2 regions of the Paenibacillus albicereus genome follow, and region 2 is predicted to be linked to the other one. Evidence: a T-box and tRNA genes for the amino acid it is inferred to sense, from the RefSeq annotation. Region 2 holds a T-box; the other holds one or more tRNA genes.
What was found. The T-box of region 2 lies ahead of tyrS (tyrosine--tRNA ligase). A T-box ahead of a tRNA ligase gene usually reads a tRNA of that ligase, here a tRNA-Tyr.
Positions count from the first base shown of each region.

Region 1: it encodes a tRNA-Tyr, which carries the amino acid that the T-box ahead of tyrS (tyrosine--tRNA ligase) is inferred to sense. The anticodon was not compared.

Region 1 covers NZ_CP051428.1:289,168-304,086, reverse strand. The annotation lists gene hisF (imidazole glycerol phosphate synthase subunit HisF) at 1-467, opposite strand, end outside; gene hisA (1-(5-phosphoribosyl)-5-[(5-phosphoribosylamino)methylideneamino]imidazole-4-carboxamide isomerase) at 486-1,235, opposite strand; gene hisH (imidazole glycerol phosphate synthase subunit HisH) at 1,266-1,898, opposite strand; gene hisB (imidazoleglycerol-phosphate dehydratase HisB) at 1,900-2,511, opposite strand; gene hisD (histidinol dehydrogenase) at 2,514-3,842, opposite strand; gene hisG (ATP phosphoribosyltransferase) at 3,870-4,511, opposite strand; gene HGI30_RS01365 (ATP phosphoribosyltransferase regulatory subunit) at 4,508-5,785, opposite strand; gene HGI30_RS01360 (acyltransferase) at 6,016-6,510, opposite strand; gene HGI30_RS01355 (HAD-IA family hydrolase) at 6,507-7,169, opposite strand; gene lgt (prolipoprotein diacylglyceryl transferase) at 7,138-8,163, opposite strand; gene hprK (HPr(Ser) kinase/phosphatase) at 8,188-9,126, opposite strand; gene nagZ (beta-N-acetylhexosaminidase) at 9,801-10,880, shown strand; gene HGI30_RS01335 (ABC transporter ATP-binding protein) at 10,965-12,086, opposite strand; gene HGI30_RS01330 (PucR family transcriptional regulator) at 12,194-13,294, opposite strand; tRNA gene HGI30_RS01325 (tRNA-Lys) at 13,449-13,524, opposite strand; tRNA gene HGI30_RS01320 (tRNA-Tyr) at 13,537-13,622, opposite strand; tRNA gene HGI30_RS01315 (tRNA-Phe) at 13,667-13,742, opposite strand; tRNA gene HGI30_RS01310 (tRNA-Asp) at 13,760-13,836, opposite strand; tRNA gene HGI30_RS01305 (tRNA-Val) at 13,846-13,921, opposite strand; tRNA gene HGI30_RS01300 (tRNA-Met) at 13,929-14,005, opposite strand; rRNA gene HGI30_RS01295 (23S ribosomal RNA) at 14,146-14,919, opposite strand, start outside.
Region 2 covers NZ_CP051428.1:943,894-958,812, reverse strand. The annotation lists gene HGI30_RS04235 (glycoside hydrolase 5 family protein) at 1-550, opposite strand, end outside; gene HGI30_RS04230 (LacI family DNA-binding transcriptional regulator) at 1,688-2,785, opposite strand; gene HGI30_RS04225 (DinB family protein) at 2,956-3,435, shown strand; gene tyrS (tyrosine--tRNA ligase) at 3,685-4,971, opposite strand; T-box leader at 5,041-5,295, opposite strand; gene HGI30_RS04215 (class I SAM-dependent methyltransferase) at 5,382-6,137, opposite strand; gene HGI30_RS04210 (GNAT family N-acetyltransferase) at 6,197-7,459, opposite strand; gene HGI30_RS04205 (glyoxalase superfamily protein) at 7,675-8,034, opposite strand; gene HGI30_RS04200 (hypothetical protein) at 8,038-8,541, opposite strand; gene HGI30_RS04195 (CIA30 family protein) at 9,831-14,919, opposite strand, start outside.

The DNA of each region.
Region 1 (14,919 bases), 650 kb from region 2:
AGCGCCCGCTGCCCCGTCGGCTTGCGGCCGCCGTGCGTATAGACCTCCCACTCTCCCCATTCCGGGTTGAAGCGGGCATCCACGGCTACGACGATGCACTGCGAGCCGAAGCGGCGCGCCCCGTCCGATATGAGCTGCGGATTCAGCACCGCCGCCGTATTGATGCCGATCTTGTCCGCGCCCGCGCGCAGGATGCGCTTCATGTCGTCCGTCTGCGAGATGCCGCCGCCCACCGTGAACGGAATCGTGATCTCGCCCGCCGTGCGGCGGACGACCTCGATCATCGTCGCCCTTCCTTCCACCGAAGCGGAGATGTCGAGGAACACGAGCTCGTCCGCTCCTTCGCGGTCATAGATGGAGGCGAGCTCGACCGGATCTCCGGCATCCCGCAGGTTGACGAAATTGACACCTTTGACGACGCGCCCGTCCTTCACGTCGAGGCAAGGAATGATTCGTTTGGCCAGCATGGGCTCACCCTTCTTTCGCTAATTTCCCTGGCGCTGCGGCTGCAGCTCCCGCACCGCGTCCGCGAGCGAGATCGCTCCGGTATACAGCGCCTTGCCGACGATCGCGCCGCTGATGCCCTCCTGGGCGTGCTCGGCCAGCGTGCGCAGATCCTCGATCCGGCTGACGCCGCCCGAGGCGATGACCTCGGCTCCCGAGTAGGCGGCCAGCGAGCGGATCGCCTCCACGTTGGGGCCCTGCATCATGCCGTCGCGGGAGATGTCGGTGAAAATGAACGTTTTCGCGCCTTTGGCCGCGAGCTCCTTGGCCAGCTCCTCGGCCTTGACCTCGCTCGTCTCCAGCCAGCCGCGCGTCGCGACGTAGCCGTTCTTGGCGTCGATGCCGATCGCCACGCGCTCCCCATGCGACGCCAGCACGCGCTCGACGAACGCGCGGTCCTCGATCGCCGCCGTGCCCAGAATGACGCGCGAGACGCCGAGCGACAGCAGCCTTTCGACGTCCGCCTCGGTGCGGAGGCCGCCGCCCAGCTGCACGGGCACCGATACCGAGCGCGCGATCTCGCCGATCAGCTCGGCGTTCACGGGATGGCCCGCCTTGGCGCCGTCGAGGTCGACGAGATGGATCCAAGACGCGCCTTGCGCCTCCCAGTCCCGGGCCGCCTGCACCGGGCTGTCGTTGTAGACGGTCTCCTGGGCGTAGTCGCCCTGCACGAGTCGGACCGCCTTGCCGCCGCGGATATCGATCGCGGGATAGATCGTGAATGTAGACATGTCTTTTCCTCCACTAGCGGGCCTCTCGCCCTATCGGTTGTCTGGTGCCGCCGGCGCGCCGGCCAGCCTCAGGAAGCTGCGCAGCAGGCTCATGCCGAGCTCGCCGCTCTTCTCGGGATGGAACTGCATCCCGGTCACGTTGCCGCGGCCGACGATCGCCGTCACCGGCTGATGGTAGTCCGTCACCGCGATCAGATCGGAAGAATCCGCCGGAAGCGCATGGTAGGAATGCACGAAGTACACATGGCCCTCCTCCAGCCCTTCCAGCAGCGGGCTCTTTTGCCGGAACTCCAGCCGGTTCCACCCCATGTGCGGGATCTTGTACTCGCCCTGAAACCGCACGACGCGGCCCGGGAGCAGTCCCAGCCCTCGATGCGGGCCGTGCTCCTCGCCCTCGTCGAACAGCAGCTGCATGCCGAGGCAGATGCCGAGCAGCGGCTTGCCCGAAGCGGCGAACGCGCGCGTCGCCTCGTCCATGCCGGTCTCGCGCAGGAATTCCATCGCGTCGCCGAACGCGCCGACGCCGGGCAGGATCGCCCCGTCCGCGCTTAGAATCTCCGCCTGCTCGGACGTGACCAGCGCTTCGCAGCCGAGCCGCTCCACCGCCTTGCTGACGCTGTGCAGATTGCCGAGCCCATAGTCGATGACCGCGATCCGGCTCATGCTAGAGCACTCCCTTGGTGGAGGGCACGCCCTGCACGCGGGGATCGATGGAAGTCGCCTCGTCGAGCGCGCGTCCGAGCGCCTTGAACACCGCCTCGATCATGTGATGCGTGTTTTTGCCGTAGTGCACGATGACATGCAGCGTGAAGCGGCCCTCGAGCGCCAGCTTCCAGAGGAACTCATGGACGAGCTCGGTGGAGAAGCTGCCGACCTGCTGGGAAGGATACTCGGCCCGGTATTCGAAATGAGGCCGGTTGCTCAGGTCGACGACGACCTGCGCGAGCGCCTCGTCCATCGGCACGAACACGCTCGCGTACCGCTTGATGCCGCGCTTGTCGCCGAGCGCTTCGGCCAGCGTCCGGCCGAGGCAGATGCCGATGTCCTCCACCGTATGGTGGTCGTCGATATCCACGTCGCCGCGGGCGTCGACCTTGAGGTCGAACTGGCCGTGCTTCGTGAACAGGTCCAGCATATGGTTCAAGAACGGCACGTCCGTTTCGATCTCCGATACGCCGGTGCCGTCCACGGCGAACGCCAGCTTGATGTCCGTCTCGTTCGTCTTGCGCGCCACCTCGGCGCGGCGGAGCTCCCGCCCGTTGTCCCCAGTCGCCATCTCTATGCCCTCTTTCCTTCTGTGTTCTCATGTCCGGCCGCGCCTGCGGCCGCTTCCTTGTCCAGCCGCGCCTCGATCGCGCGGGCATGCCCCTCCAGCCCCTCGTGACGGGCCATCGTCATGATGTGCGCCCCGTCCCGCAGCAGCGCCTCGCGGCTGTACGAGATGAGGCTCGACTTCTTGACGAAGTCGTCCACGTTCACCGGCGAGCTGAAGCGTGCCGTCCCGTTGGTCGGGATGATGTGGTTCGGACCGGCGAAGTAATCGCCGACCGGCTCCGAGCTGTACGGCCCGAGGAAGATCGCGCCGGCGTTCTCGATCGAGCCGAGCAGCCCCATCGGATCGGCCGTCATGATCTCCAGATGCTCCGGCGCCAGCCGATTGACGACGTCCACGCCCGCCTGCAGCGAGTCGACGAGCAATACGGCTCCGTGGCGGTCGATCGACTCGCGCGCGATCGCGGCCCGCGGCAGCAGCGGCAGCTGCCGCTCCACCTCTGCGGCGACCGCTTCGGCCAGCGCCGCCGAAGGTGTAATCAGCAGGCTCGACGCCATCTCGTCATGCTCCGCCTGCGACAGCAGGTCCGCCGCGACGTAGGCCGGATCGGCCGTCTCGTCCGCCAGAACCGCGATCTCGCTCGGACCGGCCAGGCTGTCGATGTCGACCGCGCCGTACACGGCGCGCTTGGCAAGTGCGACATAGATGTTGCCCGGACCGGTGATCTTGTCGACAGGGGGGATCGTCGCGGTGCCGTAGGCCAGCGCCGCGACGGCCTGCGCGCCGCCGATGCGGTACATCTCCCGCACGCCCGCTTCGGCCGCCGCGACGAGGATGTACGGGTCGATGCCCGGCTTGCCCCCGGTCGCCGGCGGCGTGACCATGACGATCTCCGGCACGCCGGCCACCTGGGCTGGGATGACGTTCATGAGCACCGACGACGGATAGGCTGCCTTGCCGCCCGGCACATAGACGCCGACGCGCTTCAGCGGGCGGATCACCTGCCCGAGCATCGTGCCGTCCGGCTGCACGTCCATCCAGGACTGGCGCTTCTGCCGCTCGTGATAGGCGCGGATGTTGGCCGCCGCCAGGCGCAGCGCCTCGAGGAAGTCCGGCTCGACCCGGCTGTAGGCGGCCTGGATTTCCTCCTCCCCGACCCGCAGCTGCGCCGCGCTCAGCCGCACGCCGTCGTAGCGCTCCGTCAGCTCCAGCAGCGCCTCGTCGCCCCGTGTCCGCAGCGCCTCCACCGTCTGCCGCACCGATTCATTCTGCTCCGGCGTCCCGTACTCGACCTCCCGGCTCAGCTTGAACTGCTCCGCTCGCATGATTCGCATCGCCCTTCTCCCCTTTCCTTCGTATTCCTAGACTCGTGCTGACAGCGTCGCCTGCAGCCGATCGCACAGCGACTGGATGCGGTCGTTCTTCATCCGGTAGCTGACGCGGTTGGCGATCAGGCGGCTCGTGACGCCGAACATCGGCTCCATCTCCACGAGGCCGTTGTCGCGCAGCGTCTGGCCCGTCTCGACCATGTCGACGATCCGATCGGCGAGGCCGATCAGCGGCGCCAGCTCGATCGAGCCGTTCAGCTTGATGACCTCCACCTGCTGGCCGCGCTCGCGGAAGTATTGCGAAGCGACGTTCGGATACTTGGTCGCCACGCGCGGGTTCATGACCGGCTTCCAGTCCGGCAAGCCGATGACCGACATGCGGCACGGCGCAATGCCGAGATCAAGCAGCTCGTAGACGTCTTTGTTTTCCTCCATCAGCACGTCCTTGCCGACGACCCCGATGTCCGCTACGCCGTACTCCACGTAGGTCGGCACGTCGACCGGCTTGGCCATGATGAGCTCCATCCGCGCGTCCGGCACCTCGATGATGAGCTTGCGCGTGTCCTCCAGGTCCTCCTGGATCAGCAGTCCCGCTTCGCGGAAGAGGCGGGACGCCTGCTTGTAGATGCGGCCCTTGGGCATCGCCACCTTGAGGATATCCTTCGTCTCGTTCATCGGCCCGCCCCCTCTCCGGCTTCATCATCGTTGAAAAATGGAACAAAAACCCCGTACGTCTGACCGCCGTACCGGACCGACTCCCCGTCCGGCAGCCTCCGTGCCTTGCGCTCCAATGCCTCTTCCGCAGCTGTGGCGCCCTGACCGTGCTCGCCATGCGCCACGCCCGGCGCCTCCAGCAGCGCCGTTACGACAACGGCGCCCTCTCTGCGGAGGCGGCTCGCCTCGGCCAGCGCTCGCTCGCGCGATGCGGCATCGTAGCCGATCAGGATGCGCCGCTGCGGCTCGCTCTCCTCGCCGACCAGCTCGAGCACGCGCGTCGTCTTGATCGCGAAGCCCGTCGCCGGAGCCGGACGTCCGAACTGCTGCAGCAGGTTGTCGTACCGGCCGCCGGCCGCGACCGGAAAGCCGAGATCCGATGCGTAGCCTTCGAACGTCATGCCCGTATAATAGGAAAAGTCGCCGATCATCGTCAGGTCGATCAGCACATGCTCGCTCACGCCATAGGCGTCCAACACGTCCCAGATTCCGCACAAATGGCCGATCGCGCTGCGTGCCGTCTCGTTGGCGCTAAGCTCCACCGCCTGCTCGCACACCTCGCGTCCGCCGCGCAGGCGCAGCAGCCCCTCCAGCTCCCCCCGCACGCTCTCGGCGAGGCCTATGCGCCGCAGCTCGTCGCGATAGCCGACATGATCGCGGTTCAGCAAATAATCCTTGAGTCGGCTCTGATCGTCCTCCCGGCCCGGCAGTAGCTCCTCCAGCAGCCCGTTCAGGAAGCCGACATGGCCGACGGCCATCCGGAACCGCTGCACGCCGGCCGCCTGCAGCGACGCGATAGCAAGCGCGATCACCTCGGCATCAGCCTCGGCGGACGCATCTCCGACAAACTCCACGCCCGTCTGGAAAAACTCCGCGTCCCGCCCCGCCTCATTCTCGAATGCGCGGAAGACGCTGGCATGATACGACAGCCGCAGCGGAAACTCTTGCTCCCGCAGCAGGGAAGCGACGACCCTCGCGATCGGCGCTGTCATGTCCGAGCGCAGCACGAGCGTCGTGCCGCGGTTGTTGAGCAGCTTGAACAGCCGCTGGTCCGACGTCGAGCTGGCGACGCCGACCGTATCGTAATACTCCAGCGTCGGCGTCATGATCTGCTCATAGCCCCAGCCAGCCATGCAGCTGAGCACGCTGCGCTCGATCTGGCGCAGCTTCGACACGGCGTGAGGCAAGTAATCCTTGACCCCGACCGGTTTTTCAAACACCTTCGGTTTCGACATAAATCATTCTCCTATAGGATCGCGTTATGCTTTAACGCGTTGATGTACTACCATATTACCATACTGCCAAAGTAAAGGTACTGGTTATACTATCACGAACGCCGCTCATCGTCAACCTGCGTTAAGCCGCCTCCGGCCGGCTGTCGCCGGCAGAGGCGGCTCGTGCCGCTTCCATTCCCCTAACGTCCGCTATGGCCGAAGGCTGCTCGGAGCTTGCAAAGTTCCTTCCCTCACCGGTCTGTCCGGTTCCTCTCGATCGGTCGTGCCGGATTGCCTCCGACGAACGCTCCAGCGGGGACATCCCGGTGCACGACCGAGCCGGCCGCTACGACCGCGCCGTCCCCGATCGACACGCCCGGGAGGATCGTCGTATTGGCTCCGATCATCACCTCGTTGCCGATGACGACGTCGCCGAGCCGATACTCGCGGATGAGGTACTCATGCGTCAGGATCGTCGTATTGTAACCGATGATGCAGTTGTCGCCGACGGTGATTCGCTCCGGGAAAAAGACATCGACCATGACCATGAGCGCGAAGGATGTCGTCCGTCCCACCTTCATGCCGAGCACGTTCCGGTAGATCCAGTTCTTGACCGGCAGAGACGGGCAGTACCGCGAAACTTGGATGGCCGCGAAGTTGCGGACGGCCTTGAAGCGGCTGACAGTCCGATATACCTGCCACAGCGCGTTCGGTCCCTCGGTCGGATACCGCTCCACCCGCCTCACGCGGAGCTCGGCTCCAGCCCGACCAGCGCGTACAGATCCCTCATGTCGTACAGCACATGCTCGGCTCCGTAGTCGCGAAGCAGCTGCTCGCCCTTGAGCGACCAGGAGACGCCGACCGGCACCGCGCCGGCTTCGATCGCGGCCTGCATGTCGACCGCGCTGTCGCCGACCATGAACGTCGCCGCCGGATCCGCTCCGAGCCGCACCATCGCGAGCCGCACCGGCTCCGGGTCGGGCTTCGGCCGGGTCACGTCATCCATCGTGACGATGGCGTCCATCAGCTCGAACAGGCCGGTCAGCTTGAGGCCTTTGTCCGTCGTCAGGCGGATTTTCGTCGTGACGACGCCGAGCTGGAAGCCTTCCTGCTTGAGGCGCTGCAGCACTTCGAGCGTATGGGGAAACGGCTTGACGAGATCGTCATGGAGGCGCAGATTCATCTCCCGGTAGATGGGGATCAGATGCGACGAATCCGGCAAGCCGGAAAACAGGTTCATCTGATCGAGCAGCGGCAGCCCCATATGCGGAATCATCTGCTCCCGCCCGAAGCCTTCGGGCGCGACGCCTTGCAGCGCATGCACGAAGCTGCGGATGATGAGCTCGTTCGTATCCAGAATCGTGCCGTCGAGGTCAAACAGTAGGGTTTTGATTTTGCGGGTCATCTTGATTCTCCTTGCGCTTGGCAGCGGCGGCGGTCGCCGTGTCGGATTCCGCGCCGGCCGGCAAGCCGGTCTTGCGGTTGAGGATCGGATCGCTGTATCGCTCCGAGGACCAGCCTGCCCGGCGCCGTACCGCGATCAGGATCACGCAGGCGAGCACGGTCAGCACCGCGATCAGCTGGGAGCTGCGGACGTCGCCGTAGTTCGGATCGAGGAATCCGGCTTGGAAGACAGCGGTCATCGGCGACCAGAGCGCGTCCATCAGCGAAGCGAGCCAGGACGGGCCGTTGAACGCCAAGCTGTCCGTACGCAGCCCTTCGATGAAGAAGCGGCCGATCGAATACCAGATCAGATAGGTGAAGAACACTTCTCCCGACCGCACCCATGGGCGGCGGCGCAGCACGAAGATCAGCGCGATGCCGAGCACGTTCCACAGCGATTCGTACAGGAAGGTCGGATGATGGAACAAGCCGTCCTTCTCGACGTACATCTGGTTCACGATCCAGTCCGGCAGATGCAGCTCGCCGGTGAGGAAGCGCTTGGTGACCGGTCCGCCGTAGGCTTCCTGATTGACGAAGTTGCCCCAGCGTCCGATGATCTGTCCGATGAGCAGCGAGGGCGCGCAGATGTCGGCGATCCGCCAGAAGCTGTAGCCTTTGGCGCGGCAGTAGATCATCGCGCTGATGACGGCGCCGATCAGCGCGCCGTAGATGGCGATGCCGCCGTTCCAGATGGCGAAGATCTCGCCGGGATTCTCGCGGTAGTAGTCCCACTTGAACAGGACGAAATAGGCTCTCGCCGCGATGATGGCCGATGGCACGCCGAGCAGCAGGATATCCATGAAGAAATCGGAGGAAAGCCCGAAGCGCTTGCCCTCGCGGATGGCCAGCAGCAGGCCGGCGAGCGCGCCGAGCCCGAGAATGATGCCGTACCAATGGACCGTGATCGGTCCCAGATTAAAAGCGATAGGGTCAATGAGAAGGCTGATAGGCGTCATCCAGACAGACCTCTTTCCGTTCTATTATTCGTAGTCGTCCATATCGTCGGCGATCGTCTCGGTCAGCTTGTTCGTGAACTGAAGGGCCGCATTGTAGCCCATGCGCTTGAGCCGGTAGTTCATCGCCGCCACCTCGATGATGACCGCCAGGTTGCGACCGGGACGGACCGGCACGGTGACGAGCGGCACGTCGGTCTCGATGATGCGCGTCGTCTCCTCGTCCAGGCCGAGCCGGTCGTACTGCTTGTCCGGCTGCCAGTTCTCCAGCCGAATGACCACGCTGATGCGCTTGTTGTTGCGGATCGCTCCTGCTCCGAACAGCGTCATCACGTTGATGATGCCCAGGCCGCGGATCTCCAGCAGGTGGCGGATCAGCTCCGGCGCGGTGCCGTGCAGCTGGCCGTCCGACGTCTGGCGGATCTCCACCGCGTCGTCGGCGACGAGCCGATGGCCGCGCTTGACGAGCTCGAGCGCCGTTTCGCTCTTGCCGATGCCGCTCCCCCCGGTAATCAGGATGCCCATCCCGTAGACGTCGACGAGCACGCCGTGGATCGTCGTCGTCGGCGCGAGCCGGCGCTCCAGGAAGTTCGTCAGCCGGCTGGAGAAGATCGTCGTCGAAATCTGGCTGCGGAGCACCGGAATCTGCTTCTCCGATGCCTGCTCCAGCAGTTCCGCCGGCGGCTCGAGTCCGCGCGTCAGCAGAATGCACGGCGTCTCGTCATGGCAGAGCCGCTCCAGACGTTCCCGGCGCTCTTCGCTGCCCAGCGTCTCGATGAAGGCGAGCTCGGTCTTGCCGAGCAATTGAACGCGCTCTTTCGGGTAATAATGAAAATAGCCGGCCATTTCCAGAGCAGGCCGGTACAGATCATCGGTCGTGATGTAACGCATCAGCCCGTCCTCGCCGGCCAGGATTTCCAGCTGGAACGGCTGGATCAATTCGGATACCTTCACTTTTTTAGGCATGGAAGCCTCCCTGTATCGATTCCTTATGCAAGACTTATGTAGGAATAATGGTCGTCCTTAGCTCCTTGGCTGTTAGTTCCATCCTAATGGAAATCCGCTTTCGGCGCAACGTAGCCGAGAAGGGACCGCTTTTTCCGCTTTGGGAAGGATTCGCGATCGTCGCCGGAGAAACCTTTTGAAAACGCTTTTCGTCCAATCCTGCAAGCGGATCGTTCCGACTGCGAGTTCCTTTTCCAAGGAGGTGCTGCTTGATGAGATCAACACGAAAGTCCCCGTCGCGGCTGCGTCCCCTGCGGCTCTTGGCCTGCCTGCTGCTTCCTGCAGCGGCAGCGCTGCCGATCGCCTATGCGGCAACTTGGCCGGCGGACTCGCCGGATGCGCTCACAGCAGCCGTTGCCGCCCTCGCGCCGGTATCTGCCGCTCTCTTGGGGCCTGTCCCCTCTGCCGATCAGGTCAGCTCGCCGGCACATGCCCCTGGCTCCTCCTCTGCTGTGGCAGCCGAGCCCGCGCCGCCATATGCCCCTGCTCCATCGACGGCAATGCCCTCCGTGCCCGGATCGCCAACCGCTTCGTTTTCCGCCCCGGCTTCGCCCGCGGCCGCTGCAACCTCCTGGCCCCGCATCTCCGGCCTATCCGCAGCGCAGCAAAAGCAGCTCGCCGATCAGGTGCTGCGGATGGCCACGAAGGAAAAGATCGGCCAGCTGCAGCTTGCCGGCGTTGACGGCCGCATGCCGGATCAAGCGGTCGTACGCCTCATCGAGCAGCGGCAGGTCGGTGGGTTCATCCTGTTCCGCCGCAATATGGAGACGATCTCCAGCACCGTCGCGCTGTTGAATGAGCTCAAGAGACTCAATCGCCAAGCCGGCGGACAGCCGCTCTTTCTTGGCGTAGACGAAGAAGGCGGACGCGTCTCCCGGTTCCCCTCTTCCATGACCCGGCTGCCGGCCAGCGGCACGGTAGGTGCGAGCGGAGATGCCGCATACGCTGGGGCCGTAGGCAGACAGCAGGCTGAACGAGTCAAGGCGTTCGGCTTCAACGTGAACTTCGCCCCGGTGCTGGACGTGAACAGCAATCCCGACAACCCGGTCATCGGCGACCGCTCGTTCGGTGGCAGCCCGGAGCTCGTCGCCAAGCTGGGCATCGCCCAGCTGAAAGCCCATCGGAAGGCTGGCGTTCTCGGTGTCGCTAAGCATTTTCCCGGACATGGGGATACATCCGTCGATTCGCACAAGCAGCTTCCCGTCTTGAACCATTCGATGAGCCGATTGTCAAAAATCGAGCTGGCGCCGTTCGAAGCCGCCATCGAGGAAGACGCGGATGCCGTCATGATCGCGCACATGCTGCTTCCCAAGCTCGATCCCGACTGGCCGGCCACCCTCTCGAGCAAGATCATCGACGGATTGCTGCGAGGCAAGCTCGGCTTCGAAGGGCTCGTCGTCAGCGATGACATGACGATGGGCGCGATCAAGGACAACTATGAGCTGGGCGAAGCGGCGGTGCGGTTCGTGGCCGCTGGCGGAGATGTCGTGCTCGTCAGCCATGATGCTCGGCAAATGCAGCTTGTCCAAGACTCTCTGCAAAAGGCTGTCCAGAACGGGACGATTACGACCCAGAGGCTCAACGACAGCGTGTACCGCATCCTGGCGCTGAAGCTCCGCTACAAGCTCGACGATGCGCCTGCTGCAGTTCCAGAGCTGAAGCGGCTGAACGGCCAAGTCGAAACGGCGCTCGCCCCATATGGCTTCTCTCCCTGAAGCCCCTCGTCCGCCGCTTTCCCGTCCTCGTTCCTCGCCAAAAAAGGCGATCCCGTATGGGATCGCCTTTTTCATTCATCGAAATTAGTTCTCGAACAGGTTCAGCTCGGTCGCTTTGTCGAAGATGTGGACCTTGTTCATGTCCAGCGCCAGCTTGACGGTCGTGCCGTCGCGCATGCCGGAGCGTCCGTCTACGCGAGCGATGACCGTATCGTTGCCGATGCCGTTCAGGTACAGGTACATCTCGTGGCCGAGGTTTTCCGCCACTTCGATGTTCGCCGTCACGATGCTGTTCGGGGATGCTTCCATGAAGACCGGCTCTTCATGCAGGTCTTCTGGACGAACGCCGAGGATGACCTCTTTGCCGGAGAAGCCTTTGTCGCGCAGCGCCTGAGCCTTGCCTTCCGGCAGGACGACGTCCACGCCTGGAGCCTTGAAGCGCAGGGCGCCAGCCACTTCGTTCAGCGTGCCGCTGATGAAGTTCATGGCAGGAGCGCCGATGAAGCCTGCGACGAAGATGTTCACCGGATGGTTGTACAGCTCTTCCGGCGATGCGTTTTGTTGAATGAGTCCGTCCTTCATGACGACGATGCGGTCGCCCATCGTCATGGCTTCGATCTGGTCATGGGTAACGTAGATCGTCGTCGTTTCCAGACGCTTCGTCAGCTTGCTGATCTCGGCGCGCATCTGGCCGCGGAGCTTGGCATCCAAGTTGGAGAGCGGTTCGTCCATCAGGAACACTTGCGGTTCGCGGACGATGGCGCGGCCCAGGGCGACACGCTGGCGCTGACCGCCGGAGAGCGCCTTCGGCTTGCGTTCGAGCAGATGCTCGATGTCGAGAATTTTCGCGGCTTCGCGCACGCGCTTATCGATATCCGCTTTTTTGAACTTGCGCAGCTTCAGGCCGAAGGCCATGTTCTGGTACACGTTCATGTGCGGGTACAGGGCGTAGGATTGGAATACCATCGCGATGTCGCGGTCTTTTGGAGCGACGTCGTTCACGAGGCGGTCGCCGATGAACAGCTTGCCCTCGGAGATTTCTTCAAGGCCAGCGATCATACGAAGAGTGGTGGATTTGCCGCAGCCGGACGGACCGACCAGAACGAGGAATTCCTTGTCCTTGATGTCGAGGTTGATGTCCTTGACCGATGCGTTGTCGGATCCAGGGTATTTCTTGTAAACATGCTCTAAACGTACGCCTGCCATGTTCGTTTCCCCCTATGTGAGTGATGGTGAGTTCCAGTTGTTCCTCTTGTAGCTCCATCTTAACCGAAAATGTAAGCGTGTGACTATGCACAACTCCTACAAAAAAATCAGGGTCTTTTCGTAACTTTATACAATAGCAGAATGACCTTGACCATGACTGCGTCCCGGAAGAGCCTCACGTCCAGGCCGGTCTCCTGCTTGAGCTTGTCCAAGCGGTACAGAAGCGTGTTGCGGTGGATGTACAGCTTTTTGGCCGTCTCGCTCACGTTGCAGTCGAGCGAAAAGAACGTCTCGAGCGTCGTCATGATCTCCGGCTCCACATAATAATCGGAACGGCTGAACGCCTGCTCGACGAATCGAGCGCGGTCCCCTTCCGGAATCGCGCTGATCAGCCTTTCCAAGTGAAGCTCCCAGGGCAGATGTACGCTTGCACCAATCTGAAAGCGGCGTCCAAGCTGCACCGTTTCCCGCAGCAAGGCGGTCGTCTCGACGATCGATTTGGACGGCTGGATCGGAAGGGCGATCGCGATATGGCATTCTCCGAGCCATTCGCTCGCCAGCATCTCATGCAGGCCGAGTCCGATCGAACGAAGGCTCTCCTCCTCCGACTCTTCTTCTTCTCCCGATTCCAGGAGGGTGTCGCTCAGCGGGGCGGTCGGACTCAGAATGAGCCATTCATTGCGCTGCAGCGGCAGGAGGATAATTTCCTCCTCGAAAAACGAGCGAAGCAGCTTGTCCAGCTCGGCGTAAGGCTCGTCGGCGAGGCCGTGATATTCTCGAATGAGCAGAAATGGAATCATCTCCGCATAAAGTCGGCCGCTCATCGTCAGAGCTTCCGGGAGCATGTCCGCTTGCGGACGGTCCAGCTGCTCCATGATCCAGGCTCCGAGAGAAGCCGTCTGCTTCTCCATTCCGGCAGACGCTCCGACCGAAGCTCTATTGGCCTTCACCGTACCCAGCATCAACCCGACCAGGCGCAGCTCGGTCTTGCCTAGCGGCCTCGCTCGCCGGATTTCCAGCACCTCCGCTCGCAGGAGCTCTCCAGCCCCTTGCACCGCCACCGCTCCATCCGGCAGCAGCCGGAACAGATCCGGATCCTCCTCGGGAAGCGTCTCCAGCTGCTGCCATTCCGCTGCTTTATAGGTGCGAAGCTGAAGGTCTGCGTCCAGGATATGCCTCAGTTGTTCCAGCCAGTCTGCCGATGCCATGTGTCATCTCCTGTTCCTGTCTTTGGATGCGCGATTGGATGATCTATGACCCAAGTGTACCATGAAGCGGAGCGGCTCTTCCAACGAGCCTCTATTCCAATCACGTTAAACACAAAAAAAGCCCAGACAGCGTCTGGACTCGAATTGATAAAACTGGTGAGCCATGAAGGACTCGAACCTTCGACACCCTGATTAAAAGTCAGGTGCTCTACCAACTGAGCTAATGGCTCTTGAAAATGAAGTGGTGGAGGGCGATGGATTCGAACCACCGAACTCGTCAGAGAACAGATTTACAGTCTGCTGCGTTTGGCCACTTCGCTAGCCCTCCACAATGCTCTAAGATGCGCCATTGTAGCTCACTTAGAAAACCAATGGTGGCTCGGGACGGAATCGAACCGCCGACACAAGGATTTTCAGTCCTTTGCTCTACCAACTGAGCTACCGAGCCGTATGTTGTTGAAAAAATGGCGGAGCTGACGGGATTCGAACCCGCGGTCTCCTGCGTGACAGGCAGGCATGTTAGGCCTCTACACCACAGCTCCGGGCAATAATGGTGGAAGCTGAGGGGATCGAACCCCCGACCCTCTGCTTGTAAGGCAGATGCTCTCCCAGCTGAGCTAAGCTTCCGTATAAGTGGTAGCGGCAGAGGGGATCGAACCCCCGACCTCACGGGTATGAACCGTACGCTCTAGCCAGCTGAGCTATGCCGCCACATGTTTCAGGACAGGCATCGCCAAATGCCTGCACAACTTGTCCTGCTCTCCGGCACTAGTCCTTGAAGCAAAACGAGCTTGCGCCCTGAAAACTGGATCGAACGAAATGCCGTGATGACCGGCTGTGTCTTGCTTGAATAGGATAAGCCCTCGACCGATTAGTACTCGTCAGCTGCACACGTTGCCGCGCTTCCACCTCGAGCCTATCAACCTGGTCGTCTACCAGGGGTCTTACATACTGGGAAATCTCATCTTGAGGGGGGCTTCGCGCTTAGATGCTTTCAGCGCTTATCCCGTCCGTACGTAGCTACCCAGCGGTGCTCCTGGCGGAACAACTGGTACACCAGCGGTACGTCCATCCCGGTCCTCTCGTACTAAGGACAGCTCCTCTCAAATTTCCTGCGCCCACGACAGATAGGGACCGAACTGTCTCACGACGTTCTGAACCCAGCTCGCGTACCGCTTTAATGGGCGAACAGCCCAACCCTTGGGACCTACTTCAGCCCCAGGATGCGATGAGCCGACATCGAGGTGCCAAACCTCCCCGTCGATGTGGACTCTGGGGGAGATAAGCCTGTTATCCCCAGGGTAGCTTTTATCCGTTGAGCGATGGCCCTTCCATTCGGTACCACCGGATCACTAAGCCCGACTTTCGTCCCTGCTCGACTTGTAGGTCTCGCAGTCAAGCTCCCTTATGCCTTTGCACGCTGCGAATGATTTCCAACCATTCTGAGGGAACCTTTGGGCGCCTCCGTTACATTTTAGGAGGCGACCGCCCCAGTCAAACTGCCCGCCTGACACGGTCCCTGCACCGGTTTCACGGTGCCAGGTTAGAACTCCGATACGATCAGGTGGTATCCCAACGGCGCCTCCTCCGAAGCTGGCGCTCCGGATTCCTAGGCTCCCACCTAT
Region 2 (14,919 bases):
CGTCGTTCAGCTCGTTCCCGAGCTCCCAGGCCAGGATCGTCGGATCATCGCGGTAAGCCCTTCCTGTAAGCGTATTCATTCGAGTCAGCAGCATGGCGATGTACCGCTTGAACGTCTCCTTGATCTCCGGATCGGCATAAAAGGACAGCGGATCCTCCAGTCCTCTCCAGCTCGCGAACGTAGAACGTCCGCCGTGGTAATACGACCAGTTACAGACAAGCGGCACGATCAGCCGCAGTCCTCTCGCCGCAGCCTCGCGGATCGCGAAGTCCACCCGGCGCAGCGCTTCTTCGTTGTAGCGATCCGGCTCCGGCATGATGGAGAGCGGATGCCCCTGAGACGCGCCCAGCGTATGCGAGCGGACGACGGTCGCCCCCATCTCCAGCGCCGTATCCAGCGCGTCGCGGACGCGGAATTCCGTCGGCCAGGCGATTCCGTCCACATTCTCGTCGAGCCCGAGCCAGTAGACATTCGGCCCAGCGAACCGGAACGGCTTGCCCTCCAGCTCCAGACGGCTGCCTGCGCGGGCAACAAACCCTTTGCTCCTCATGATCGATCCCCGCCCTTACCTGGTTGGTTTCATGGTGTTGCCATGACAAGAATAACATTTGACGAGCTTTTCTTCAACTTATTTTAACTTATTACGTTTATGTTTCATTAGTTGAATTGCATGAGAGGAGCAGGTGAATCGAGGCGAGTGGATGCTTAGCGGCGCATCCTCCGTAGAAAACGCCGATTCCTGCGCTAGGCAACAGGGCGGCGCTGATGCCGGGACAACCGGTCGGCGGAGTGAAAGAGAATACTAGCAGGCGGTTAATCGGGAAACGGAAGCGCTTGGACGGGCAGTCGGTAGGTCAAAGAAAGTGGTCCCTAGACTCGGATTCAATGGATCGAGGAGCGAAAGCGCCGGACTGGTGGTCGGGGGGCGGGCGCTGAATGGAAGCTCATGGACTAGGAATAGGTGGGGCGATACCGCTTAGACCGGCAGTCGGGTCGATGATCGTTGCCACTTGGACTAGCGGCCGGCGGGTCGACGATCGTTGGCGTGTAGACTGGCGGTTGATGGATCGAGGGACATGGCGCTTGGACTGCCGATGGGGAAATTGAGCCGCAGGCCCTTGAGGGCAGCGGCGCTAACGAAACTACAGCACGCTATTTGGGCAAAAAGAGAGCATTTCAAATTCTAACGAAACTGTAAAGCGCTATTCGGTCCAAAGCGGGGGATTAGACCGTCATTCAAGCCAGATAGCGACTGTGAGTTTCGTTAGCCGTAGTAAAGAGGCTTTATGGACGAAATAGCGCCTCTGAGTTGCGTTAGAGCTCCAATGCCGCAGGTACGAAGCTGCCAACGGGGGATGTTGAAGAAAAATCCGACAGTGGCGCGGGGTTAAGCTGGGAGCCGTCAAGAGCAGCCCTAGGTGAGCGGCGGACAGGCGGGGGCGAAACCGGCTCCACCGCATCAACAAGGGCGTTTCTTCCCTTGATTTGAAGCGATGCAGCTCCGGCGCTCCAAACAAGCGTGCCCTCAGCTCGCCTCTCGCCTCACGCGCTCGCCGTGGCCGCTCTCCATCAAGGGCGTTTTTGCCCTTGGGGCCAGCCTCAGCCGCGCGTCCCCCGCAGCCGCATTTTGCCGACTGGCTGCGCTGCCGCTCCAAGCCTAGCCTCCCGATACCGCTTCGCTGCCGCCTCAAGCTCCGGCCGTGGCCGCTCTCTCCGCCTCCGGCTCCGCATCCCCGTCCGCGCCCGCAGCAGCAGCGGCGGAAGCCCGCTTCACCAGCGTCGTCGACAGCATGACGAGCTCCGGGAGCTTCTCCGGCTCGGCGATGCGGCCGAGCACGATCTGCACCGCGCGCGAGCCCATTTCTTCCTTGGGCACCTTGACCGTCGTCAGGCCCGGCTGGTTCAGCTCCGCCAGCGACAGGTCGTCGAAGCCGACGATCGACACGTCCGTCGGGCATTCCAGTCCGAGCGGCTGCAGCAGCTTGAGCGCGTCGAAGGCGATCAGGTCGTTGGCGCAGAACATCGCCGTAACCGGACGCTCCGCCCGCAGTTCCCGCTCCAGCGTCGCCGCGAACTCCGGCTTGGTGTACATCCCGCTGCCGCTTACGCCCATGCCTTCGATGAGGGCCAGCTCCGCCCCGTCCTCGGCCTGCTTGCGGTTGTGGGCGGCGATGGCGTCCTCGAAGCCGCGCCGACGCTCCGAGAAGCTCCACGTCGTATGGGCGTCGCCGACAAACGCCAGGCGGCGATGGCCTTGGCGAAGCAGCAGCTGCGCCGCCTGGCTCGCGCCGAGGTAGTTGTTCGCCAGCACGAGGTCGAGCTCCGGATGCTGCGCGTCGGGATCGACGAGCACGAACGGCAGCTTGCGCTTCGTCAACTGGTCCGTGTAAGCCTCCGGCAGCTGGCCGAGCACGATGACGCCGTCCACCTTGCGTTCCGTGATGCCCAGCGGCATGCCGTCCTTCACCTTCATCGACACGTCGATGCTCGACAGGAGCATGCTGTAGCCCTGCTTGGCGAGCTCGGCGTCGATGCCCTTGATGATCTTGCCCCAATACTCGGGATCGTCGAGGTATGCCCGCGGCATGAGCACCGCCAGATTGCCCGTGCCCGGAGCGGAGCCCGGCTTGCGGCCCTTGATCCGGTAGCCTTCCTCCTCGGCGGTTTTCCAGATGATTTCCCGCGTCACCTCGTTCACCGCGCTGTCCCCGGACAGAGCTTTGGATACGAGCGCTTTGGATACGTTCAATTTATCGGCGATCATTTGCAGCGTCACTTTTTTCATGAAGCCCATCCCTTCGGCATCGGAGCAAGAGTTTGCTCTTTTCAGCATAACGTTTGGGAGTCTCATTTTCAACTTTTTTCAATTCTTTATCTCGCAGGAGGAGCTTCTCATCGTCCTCTCGATCCCTTACGATAAGGAAAGGTTAAAATGCCGCTCAAGGAGGAATCGGAATGCACGTCTGGTTCAAGTACAACTGGATCGTCCGGGATCAATGGTACGAATGGTGCGCTCAGCTGCCGGAGGAGGAGCTGGCTCGGGAACGGGTCGGCGGCATGGGAAGCATCCTCAAGACGTTCCAGCATATCATCGATGTAGAGTGGAGCTGGATTCAGCAGCTGCAGGAGGCAGCCTTCCCTTCCAAGCCGGTTCCATGGCTCGCCACGCTCGCCGAGGTGCGGGAGCTGGACCGTCAATACCGGTCCGACATCGAGCCGTTCATCCTCGGCTGGGACGACTCCATGGAGACGCGGCTGATGGAGGACGTCACCGGCGATGGAGACGTCGAGCAGCACGCCTGGGGAGAGGTCATGCGGCATGTGCTCGCCCATGAGATCCACCATGTCGGCCAGCTGTCCATCTGGGCGCGGGAGATGGGGCTGAAGCCGGTGTCGGCCAACTTCATCGGCAAGGGCTTGATTCCGATCCGATGAAGCAGGTCAAGCTGCGTGTAGGACTGCGAAGAGAGCTATGCCGAAGCGATTCGCTTCATCGGCGAGGAGCCGGAAACAGGCGGCCTGTTCCGGCGTTTCCAGTCCTTTCTCTTGAAGGAAAAGCCCGAGATCGTCGAGGAGCACGATCGGCTGGCTCAGGAAATCGTCGTCCAGAAGACGCGACAAATCAAAATAGCGGGACGAGGCCGAGCGCTGCTCGGCTTCGTCCCGCTTTTGTCTTGTAATCTTCTACTCGAACTTCACGAGGTAGTAGTTCTTCTTGCCGCGGCGCAGCACGAGGTAGCGGCCATGCAGGCGATGCTCCGCCGTCAGCGCGGTGTCGATGCCGGTCTGCTTGACGCCGTTCACCGCTACCGCTCCGCTCTCGATGTCCTGCTTGGCCTGACGGCGCGACGGTGCGGCCTTCGTCTCGACCAGCAGGTCGATGAGGCCGGTCGATTCGGCATCCGCGAGCACAGTCGTCGGCATGTCCGACAGCGCCTCGACGAGCTCGTCCTCGCTCAGCTGCGTGACGTCGCCGGAGAACAGCGCGGCCGTGATCTTCTCGGCGCTCTCCACCGCCTGCTCGCCGTGCACGATGCGGGTCACCTGGCGGGCCAGCTCGCGCTGGGCCTCGCGCTTCTCCGGCTGCGAGGCGACGAGCGCCTCCAAGCTCGCGATCTCCTCGCGCGTCAGGAACGTGAAGTACTTCAGGAACCGGACGACGTCCGCGTCGTCGGTGTTGATCCAAAACTGGTAGAACGCGTACGCGCTCGTCTTGGAGCGGTCGAGCCAGACGGCGCCCGACTCGGACTTGCCGAACTTCTTGCCGTCGCTTTTGGTCACGAGCGGCATCGTGATGCCGTATGCGCCGCTGCCGCCGGTCTTGCCGATCAGGTCGAGGCCCGCCGTGATGTTGCCCCACTGGTCGCTGCCGCCGAGCTGCAGCCGCACGCCGTGGTCCTGGTTCAGCTTCAAGAAATCATACGCCTGCAGGATCATGTAGCTGAACTCCGTGAACGAGATGCCGTTGGCCAGCCGCGAGTCGACCGAGTCCTTGGCGAGCATGTAGTTGACGGTGAAGTTCTTGCCGATGTCGCGCAGGAACGTGATGATGTCGAGCGGCGCCAGCCAGTCGTAGTTGCTGACGAGGCGGGCGGGGTTCTGCGGCGTCTCGAAGTCGAGGAAGCGCGACAGCTGCTTGCCGAGCGCCTGCGTCCAGCCGGCGACCGTCTCGTCCGTGTTGAGCGAGCGCTCCGTGGAGCGGCCGCTCGGATCGCCGATCAGGCCGGTGCCGCCGCCGACGAGCGCGATCGAGTTGTGGCCCGCCAGCTGAAAGCGGCGCAGCATCAGGATCGGCAGCAGGCTGCCGATGTGCAGGCTGTCCGCCGTCGGGTCGAAGCCGCAGTACAGCGTGATCGGCCCTTCGGCCAGCGCTTTTTCCAGCTCCTCGCGGTTCGTGACCTGGTAGACCAGGCCCCGGTACTCCAGATCGTCGAGCAGCGCCGCGTTCACGGCCGCTTGGTTCTTCGTCATCTCGTATCCCTCCATATGGTCGTTCGTTCGTGGAAAAGCGGAAAAAGAAAAGACCCCTCCCTGTCCAAAGACAGGGACGAGTCATCGCGGTACCACCCTGAGTTGAGCCTCTGCGCAGGCTGCCTCAGAAGGCAAGCCCAGAGCAAGGCTCCGCTCTGCCGGATAACGGCCGGCTGCCGTCCGCGTCCTTCTGCCGAGGAGGCAGGTTCGGACGCGCAAGCTCCAGGATGTATTTCGCGGGCGGCTGTCGCTCCGGCTCGCACCAACCGCCGGCTCTCTGATCCGCAGATTCGCTCCGCTACTGCTTCCCTTCCACGCTTCTATGCTTGTTCGCTCTCACTTTAGCGAATGGCGCGGCGCTTGTCAATCGGCGGCCGGAACGGTCCCCGAAGGAGGCCTCGCCCTGCCGTCTATACCTCGCCGCTGAACACTTCCGTCTCGTAGTCGAAATCAATCGTGCCGTCCTGCTGCGTCTCGTCGAAGATGCGGCGCAGCTCCGCCAGCATCGGCTCATGCCGCGGATCGCCGGCCTGCGGCGCGTAGGAGGAGGAGAGCAGCCGCCCCTTGACGCCCTCGTAGTCGAACCGCTGGCGGTTCGGGAACGCCCGGCGCGTCAGCGTGCCCTCGCGGAAGAACGCCTGCAGCCGCTCCGGCGAGATGTTGCGGTGGTTGACGCTGGCGTAGTCGGTGCCGTATTCGTGCAGCAGCGCCTCGTAGCGCTCGAGGAACGGCGTGCCGGCCGTGAGCCGCGAATTCCACACGAGGAAAGCGCGCTTGTCCGGCTTCAGGATGCGCGCGAACTCCGCCTTGGCCGCCTCCTGGTCGAACCAGTGGAACGACTGCGCGCAGACGATCGCGTCGAGCGATTCGCTCGCCAGCCCCGTATCCTCCGCCGGCGCCAGCATGATGCCGAACAGCTCGTTCGGACCATGCGCCGTCCAGGCCGCGCGCGCCATGTCGGCGTTCGGCTCGATCGCCATGACGCGCAGCCCCCTTTCCATCAGGAGGCCCGAAAAGATGCCCGTGCCCGCCCCGATGTCAGCGACCGCCGACTCCGGCGCGAGCCCTCCCTGCTCCAGGATGGCGTCGATCGCCTCCGCCGGATAGCCCGGCCGGAACTTGACGTAGTCCTCCACTCGGCTGGAGAAGCGTTCCTTGCTGTCCATGTCCATTCCTCCCGATCCCGCTTCCCTTTCGCGGAAGCGCTTGTGCATCCCTTACCGTATCAGACCGGATCGTCCGAGGCAACCGCCACGCTGAAAACGAGCTCCGGATCGCCTTCGTCCAGATGGTCGACGATGCCGCTCGCCTCGAAGCCCGCCGCCTCCAGCAGCGCCCGCATCGGTTCGTTGGAGCGGTTCGTCGAGGTGAAGGCGCGCTCGCCGGAGCAGCGCTCCAGCCAGCCCAGCAGCAGCGTGCGGCCGATGCCGGCGCGCCGCTCGGCGGGGTGCACGATCAAGAGCTGCAGGAACTCCCGGCCGAAAAAGCCGCGGTCCCATGCCGCATAGCCGGCCAGCCGGCCCTCCCGCTCGGCGAGGAGGCAGCAGCTCGCCGCCGCATGGGCGGCGAGCGCTTCTCGGCGGCCGCCGTGGCCGACGACGAGCGCGTCGAGCTCCGCGAGCGCGTCCAGGTCGGCATCAGCCGCCGCGAGGCGCAGCGTGATGCCGGAGGAGAGCGGCGAGGCTGCGGGCTCGGCAGGCGGCGACGCCGCTGGGCGGCCCAGCGGGGAGCCGCCGGGCGCTGCGTTGCTTGGCGCTGCTCTGCCGGGCGCTGCGCTTCCGGGCGCTGCGCTGTCGGGCGCTGCGCTGTCGGGTCCTGCGCTGCCTGGCGTGGCGCTGTCGGGCGCTGCTCTGCCGGGCGCTGCGCTTCCGGGCGCTGCGTTGCTTGGCGCTGCATTGCCTGGCGCTGCGCTGCCGGGCGCTGCGTTGCCGGGCGCTGCGCCCGCCCCTTCGACGCTGCGGAATCGGAACAGCTTGCCGAAGCCATAGTACTCCATGTCTTCGTCCTTTTCCTCGTATGCGCCTTCCGGGGCCGCCGCCCGCAGCGTCCTGCGCCAGAACGAGATCGCCCCCGCGTTGGACTCCGACGCCGTCGTGAACAGCGCCCAGCGACCCGGATGGCGGCAGAACAGCTCTCGGGCCGCGCGCTCGGCCCGGCCTTGTCCCCGGTAGGGCCGCAGCAGGAAAAACTCCTGCAGCGTGAACTCGCTGCCGTCGACCGCGTAAGGGCCCGAGGCGACGAGCGCGAAGCCCGCCGGCAGGCCGTCCTCGACGAGAAGATAAGGGAACAGCAGCCCCTCCTTTTCCCACCAGATCGCGAACTCCGCCTGCTGCTCTTGCAGCGTGGCGATGCCGTCATCTTCCTCGAAGACGCCGTGCCGGTTCGGCAGCACGCCGCGGATGCCCGCCAGATCATGGAGATAGAGCGGGTACAGGTTCAGCAGGACTTGCTTGCGGTCGAGGCCGCAAGGTTCGATGATGAGCGTCATGCGATATCGTTCTCCCGTCCTAAGTGGTTTCCTCCAGCCTAGCAAGCGCATCGGCAAAAAGACAGGCCCGATCCGGCTATAGCCGTTCTTGCCTGCCCTTCCGTCCCGGCAAGGATGTCCTGTCTTCTCTTGCTTCACGGTGGAGCGTACCTGCTTGATTCGGCCGTCCCGCTCTGCGCCTCGGCCCGCTCCCGGCTTCTGCCGTTCGGCTAACTCTACCGCTCGTAGAACGTAAGCCGGTTGCCGGCCGGATCCTGCACCGTCATCTCCAGCCCGCCCCAGGGCGGCTTTTCGAGGCCCGGCCTTGCATGCCGATAGGCTTTGGCCAGCAGGGCCTGCTGGAAGGCCTGCACGCCGGCCGTCTCGATGCGCAGATTGGCCCCCGGCATCCCGTCTCCGAAATGCTCCGACAGATGCAGCTCGCACCCGCCCAGCGATACGAACAGGTAAAGAGGCATTGACGGCTCGAACGGAGGCTCGCCGAGCAGCTCCCCTCCCAGGAAGTCCAGGTAGAACTCCCGGGTCTTATCAAGGTCGAACATTCTCAGCACGGGCACGATGCGACTGCATTCCATCGCTCATTCCCCTTTCATGCTCTCGATGAGGCGATCGAACTTCTCCAGGTCGAAGCCTCCGGTGATCGTGTAGCTGTCGCTGGCTTTGCGGTTGCTGATGGAGACGGTTCCGGATTTCAGGGACACCATCGTTGGATCGTCCAGCCTTCCTTTTTCATAGATGGAGACGGAGTAGCTGTTCGAAATTCCGCCGATTGCCGGCTCGGGGCTGAACGGCCCGCGGGCCAGCTTCATCGGAGCGAGCGCCTCGAGCAGCGCGGTCATGTGAGCCAAGCTGTCCGCCTTGATCGAAGTCTCCTTTAATTGCCCGTCCTCCATCCTAAAGATGTGGATCCGATCGATTTCGCCGGCTCCGCCCGGACTGATTCCCTGCTTTTCCAGCGTCGTCCGCCAAGGAAGATCCGCGTTCGCCAGGTAGCCGAGCACCAGGAACGCCGCCAATCCGAGCCCAATGGCGACTCTTCGCCAGCTCCACTCCTTGCTTGCCTTCCACGTTCTGCTGCTCATCCGCAGCCCCCTCTTCTTTCGTTTAGCTTTACTCTAGCAGAGGCTAGGCTATTTTGGAAGTCTTTTCCAGAGCTTCGGGCCTGCTCGCTCGGCATGTAGACGGGGAGCACATGGCTGACCGGCTCGTACGGCAAGTGGCCGGACAGCACACTTGTGAAGCTTAGGGCCGGACAGCAAACAGCCCGCCTATCCTCTTTGGAATAGACGGGCTGCAGGTAGGATGGCGAGGGTACAGGGTACGGAAATCAGGATTGCCGAGGCCTTCCTTCTTCATCGCAACAGACGTGCCGCTCTTGCCGCTCACGTCGCAGCACCGGATACAGAAACCCGGACGAGCCCTGGGCTTCAGCATGCCTGACTTTTCAGCCCGATGAGCACAGAATCGGCATCCAAAAACGAGACGGGGTCTTGACAACGTTTGCTAACGACGAAACAGCTCGTTACGCTGGCAGAATTTCGCCCAGCAAAAACGTAACGACTCGTGGGAAGCTTAGCGTTGGAAAAAGGCGTCTAGTTGGTCGAAAAGACGAGTCGATCGACGTCTAAGCGTCTGTTGCATCGTTAGCGAAACAGAAAGCGGAAAAACAGGCTTCTAAGCGTCTGGCGCGTCGTTGGCATATAAAGTCGCATCGAGGCAATCGGTCCTCTGGCTCGCCTAGCTGATGGCATATCGCATGACGGTAGTCCGGACCCCTTCCGGGCACCTTCGTAGGACTGGCACATCGCATGAAGGTAGTTTGGACCCCTTCCTCGCACCTTCGCACGCCTGGCACGTCGAATGAAGGTAGTTTGGACCCCTTCCGCGCATCCTCGCACGACTGGCGCGTCGCATGAAGGTAGTCCCGACCCCTTCCGCGTACCCTCTCATGCCGGGCACGTGCATGAAGGTAGTTTGGACCCCTTCCTCGCATCCTCGCACGACTGGCACGTCGAATGAAGGTAGTCCAGACCCCCTCCGCGTACCCTCTCATGCCGGGCACGTGCATGAAGGTAGTTTGGACCCCTTTCTTCGCATCCCCGCACGACTGGCACGTCACATGAAGGTAGTTTGGACCCCTTCCTCGCATCCTCGCACGACTGGCACGTCGAATGAAGGTAGTCCGGACCCCTTCCTCGCATCCTCGCACGACTGGCACGTCGAATGAAGGTAGTCCGGACCCCTTTAGCTAATCCCCGCACGACTCGCACGTCGCATGATGGTAGTTTGGACCCCTTTCGCGCAACCGCGAGCGAATGCAGCGTAAAGGTGCGTTCCGCTGCGGCCCTCCTTGAGGGGAGGAGGAGCCGGCTTACGGCAGCAGCTTCAGCAGCCGCTGCAGGATGACCGCGGCCTGGGCGCGGGTCGCCGGGCCTTTCGGCTGCAGCTTGTTCGCGCCGGTGCCGTTCATGACGCCGGCGGAAACGAGCTCCGCCAGCGCCTCGCGGGCGTACGATGCCGCCTGGCCGGCGTCCCGGAAGGCGCTCAGCGCGGCAGCATCGCTAGCCGGGGAAGCCCCGGCATGACGCAGATAGCGCGCCGCCAGGACGGCCATCTCCTCGCGGGTAATGTCGCGTCCCGGCTCAAAGCGTCCACCGCCGGAGCCGCTGACGAGGCCGAGCTCGGCCGCCGCTGCGACCGCTTCCACGTACCACGAGTCCGCCTTCACGTCGCGGAATTTGCTGCCCGTACCCGCAGCCGCCAAGCCGAAGACGCGATGCAGCATCGTGATGAACTCGGCGCGCGTGACTGGCTTGCCGGGCTCGAAGACGCCTGGCTCGGTGCCGCGCAGGATGCCTTTGGCCGTCAGCTCCGCGATCGCGTCGCGCGCCCATGGAGCACGGTCCAGATCGCGGAAGGCCGGAATCGGGCTCGTTGTCGGAGACGCCGTCGGACCGTCCGTCGGCTGCGGCGCGACGCTCGGCGACGCGCTCGGCGTCGACGTCGGCTCTCCGCTCGGACTTGGCGTCGGCGTCGGCTCTTCGCTCGGCTTCGGCGTCGGACTCGGCGTTGGCATTGGACTCGGCGTCGGCTCTCCGCTCGGACTTGGCGTCGACGTCGGCTCTCCGCTCGGCTTCGGCGTCGGCGTCGGTTCTCCGCTCGGCCTCGGCGTCGACGTCGGCTCTCCGCTCGGCTTCGGCGTCGACGTCGGCTCTCCGCTCGGCTTCGGCGTCGGCTCTCCGCTCGGACTTGGCGTCGACGTCGGCTCTCCGCTCGGACTCGGCGTCGACGTCGGCTCTCCGCTCGGACTCGGCGTCGGATCTCCGCTCGGACTTGGCATCGACGTCGGCTCTTCGCTCGGACTCGGCGTCGACGTCGGCTCTCCGCTTGGCTGCGGCGTCGGCGTCGCGCCGCCGCCTTCAAGCTCGCCTGTCCTGACCAGGGTCAGGTCATCGACCTTGATCCAGTTGCCGCCGAGGTCCTTGGAATGGATCGCGACGGTCAGCTTGCCCTCGCGCACCTCCAGGCCGCTCAGCCGGACGCTCGCCCAGCTCGCCTCGCCCTTCGGGATGGCGGCGCTCTTGACGGCGCCGCCGTCCCCCGCGGCGATCACTTCCGCCGCCTGCTGGCCGCCCTTGGACTTCGTCCAGGCGCGGACCTCGTAGACGCCCGGCTCCAGCCCGGACACCTCCTGCGAGGTCGTGACCTCGTACGCCGTGTCGTTCCAGTGGACGAGCGAATACTTGTCCGTGCGCGCGCCGCCCTCTAACTTGACGATGCCGCCCGCGACGTCGGCCCCGGCCGCGTCCTTGCTGCTCCAATGCTTCGGCAGCACCGGCCAGGCCGCCTCGTCCACCGCTTCCTCGAAGCCCGGGTTGAGCAGCAGGTTCTTCACGACCGGCTCGGCTCCGTCGTCATACGTGTTGCCCGGCACGTCGACCTTCAGGACGAGCCTGTCCGTGGCCACCGCCGTGCCGTCGAAGCGCTCCGCCGCCGCGACGACTTCCTTGTCGCCGTTGGCGATGCGCGAGGTCGCGTACGACCAGCGGCCGTCCGCTCCGACCGGCGCGTGGAACCGGTCCTTGCCGATGCTCAGGCGGACGTCCTTCACGCCGCTCGCCGTGCCGCGCAGCGTCGCCGGCAGCGTCCTCACCTCGGCGGCGGACTTGTCGATCGTCACCTGCGCCTGCTCCAGCTCGGCCGCGAAGCTCGCGCCTTGGATGTCGTCGATGTAGATCGTGCCCGCGCTCGACCGCGAGTCCGGCGTTCCTCCGAGATAGAGGGAGAACGTCTGGATGAGCCGGCTCGAATCCGGCCGCGCGTCGGGGCTGCCGCCGTACCAGCCCGGATGGCGGAACGCCTCGAACGGCACCTGGACGAGCCTTGAATCGCTCCCGCGCATGACCATCTTCGTTTCCCAGAACTTGCCGTCCTCATCTGAAAACTGGATCGCCAGCTCGTTGCCCGCGCCGTCCGGCTGCAGCCAGAAGCTGAAGCCGTCATACCCGCTCAGGCGCAGGTAGTCCGGCGTGAAGCTGCCTCCGGCATAGCCCGGGCCGCTGAAGTCGTAGTCCATGCGCAGGCCGTAGCCGCCTTCGGACTTGCGCGAGGCGTCGAGCGACACGTCGAGCAGGCCGCCGCCGGCGTTGCGGGCGAATGCCTTCTGCACGAGCGCGTTGTAGCCGCCGTAGCCCTCGAAGCTGTCCAGCTTGGACGCGTTCGCCAGCTTCACGTCGTCGACGACGATCGAGCCCGACGATGCCGCGACCGACTCGCTCCCGCTGACGATCAGCGCGAAGCGCTGGACCGAGCTCAGGTCCATCGTCCCTTCGCCGGCGGTGTCCTTGTTCCACTGCGGCTGGACGAAGTCCGCCAGCTTGATCTCCACGACACGCGCCGCCGTGCCGGACAGCGCGACCGGCGCTTCCCAGACGCGGCCATCGCCGGCCGTCAGCTGGAAGCTCAGCTTGTTGCCGCTGCCGTCCGGCTTCACCCAGGCATGCAGCGCGTCGAAGCCGTCGAGGTCCGCTCCGCCAAGCGGGCGGGACAAGCCGGCGTAGCCCGCCGAGCCGAGCTCGTAGCCGAGCCGGACGCCGTAGCTGCCCTTGAAGCGGACCTGGCCGTCCAGCGAGATCGAGATGCCGTCTCCGTTGCCGTCGCGTTCGTACCGAGCGGCGATCGAGTCGTCGCGGCCGAAGTCATACTCGCCGTCCTCCATCACGTTCGCCGGAGGAGCCTCGGTCAGCGGCACGAGGCTGCTGCCGTAGCCGAGCTCGACGCGGGCCAGTCCGACTCCGTCCGCCCCGTCCGGGAACGCCGCGCGGACGTAGCGCGTCGACGCCGGCAGATCGAAGCTCGAATAGGCGAGCTTGCTCCAGCCCTCCGCCGTCGCTTCCTTCGCCAGGGCGGGCTGGAGCGGACGGTACGAGATGCCGTCGATGGACGCCTCCAGCCTCAGGCCCGCGCTTCCTTCCGGCGCATAGGCGACGAACCGGTAGGAGCTCAGGTCAGCCGGCACCGAATAGACGAGCTCAGCCTCGGCCGCTCCCGCATTCGCCAGCACCGCCTGTCCGCCGGTCTGCTGACGGCCGTCCCGCAGCTCCAGCTCGTCCGGCTTGGACGCGGGCAGCTCCGTGAACTCCCGGTCCACGACGAAGCCTTTGCGGCTGCGCTCCGGCAACGGCTGCCAGCCGGTGCCGTCGTAGTCGTACTCCAGCTCCACGCGGTCGACTTTCACCCTGGCGCCGCCTTCCAGCAGCAGCTTGACGAAACGGGTGTCCGCCGGCAGGCTGCCGGCGGTCGACCAGCCGTCCTTCGCGTCGGCTTCGACCTCGACATAGCCCGCGTACGGCTCGCTCGACGCGAACCAGCGGACCGAGCCGGCGCCTTCGACCTTCGCCGCGGCGCGCTTCAGCGCGACCGGGGAAGCATAGGTGACCGTGCCGCCGGACTCCGTGCCGACTTGGGCCTTGAAGCCGATGCCGAGCTCGTTCCAGCTGTCCGCCGCGTTCGTGACGTTGGACGTATGGTCGAACGCATAGGTGCTGCGGGCTTCAAGCGGGCTCTGCAGCAGGCTCATCTCGTCGGCGACGAGATGGCGCGCCGCCTCCACGCGCACGACGTTCGACCAGGCGGACTCGCCGCTTTCATTGACGCCGCGCACCCGATACTCGTAGCTCTTGCCCGTGATGGCCCGCTCGTCATGGAACGCCTTCGTCCCGGCGCGTCCGCCGTCCGAGACGCCGTCGCCGACCGTGACCCAGTCTTGGCCGTCCTCGGAGCGCTGCACCTCGTAGCCGGCCGCCCCGACCGAGCCCTGCCAGCGGATGTCCGCCACCGACGCGATCGGCAGCAGCCTCGGCGCGCCGTCCGGAGCCGGAATCGGCGGCACCGCGGTCGTCTTGGCGGCATCCAGCTTGTCCATATAATGGGCGTACTTGTACACCGTGCGGATGATGCCGGTCTCGCCGTAATAATCGCCGGCCGAGAAGCCCGGCCAGTGGTAGGACGCCCAGTTGCCCGGGTTCTCGTCATGCCAGTAGAAGCCGCCGTCCTCCTTGTGCGGGCGCAGCGACCAGATGAGCGCGCCGGAGGTGCCGTTCTGCAGCGCCGCGTCGAACAGCGCGTCGACCGGCTCCTGGTCCGTGTAGAGGCCGAACTCCCCGAGGATGTACGGCTTCTTGCCCTTGGATGCGGCCCGGTCCCCGTTCACCTTGTCGATGAAGTTGCCCGTGTAGAAATGGTTGCCGACGACGTCGATGTTCGGGTCCGTCAGCGAGCCCGAGTCGATCGCGAACCGTCCGTCCAGCAGCAGCTGCTGCGGCTGCAGCTCCTCCTTGATGTAGCGGGCGATCTCCGTCGTCCACGCCTGCGGGAACTTGTCCTGGTTGTAGCCGCCGAGCTCGTTGCCCGTCTCCCAGGCGAGGACCGCCATGTCGTCCTTGTATTTCACGCCGGTGATCGTGTTCGTGCGGTTCAGCATGTAGGCGACCGTCTGCTTGAACAGGCCGATGACCTTCTCGTCCGTATAGAACTTCCAGCCGTCCGGGTCCGTCGCCGCATCGCCGGTAATCGTGCCGGGATACACGAAGTTCACGAAGCTCTCGATGCCGCCGACCCACTGCCACTGGTCGACGAACGGCACGATGACCCGCACGCCGGTGCGGTTCGCCAGGGCGAGCATCCGGTCCATCTTGCGGAAGCCCTCCTCGCTGAACTGCATGACGCCGTCCGCGTCCGGCCCGAGGATGAACGCCGAATCGGCGTTCGCGCCGTCGTAGCGCAGCACGGACGGCACATAGGAGCGCGTGACCTTGCCGCCCATCGCGCGGATCGAGCGCAGCGCGTCGTCCTGCGCGAACTCGGGGTCTCCGAGCGCGCCGGGGTAATTGAGCGAGGCGAAGCGGAACTCCTGATCGCCGTCCATCAGCCGGTCGCCGTCTGCCGTGATGAAGGTCTGG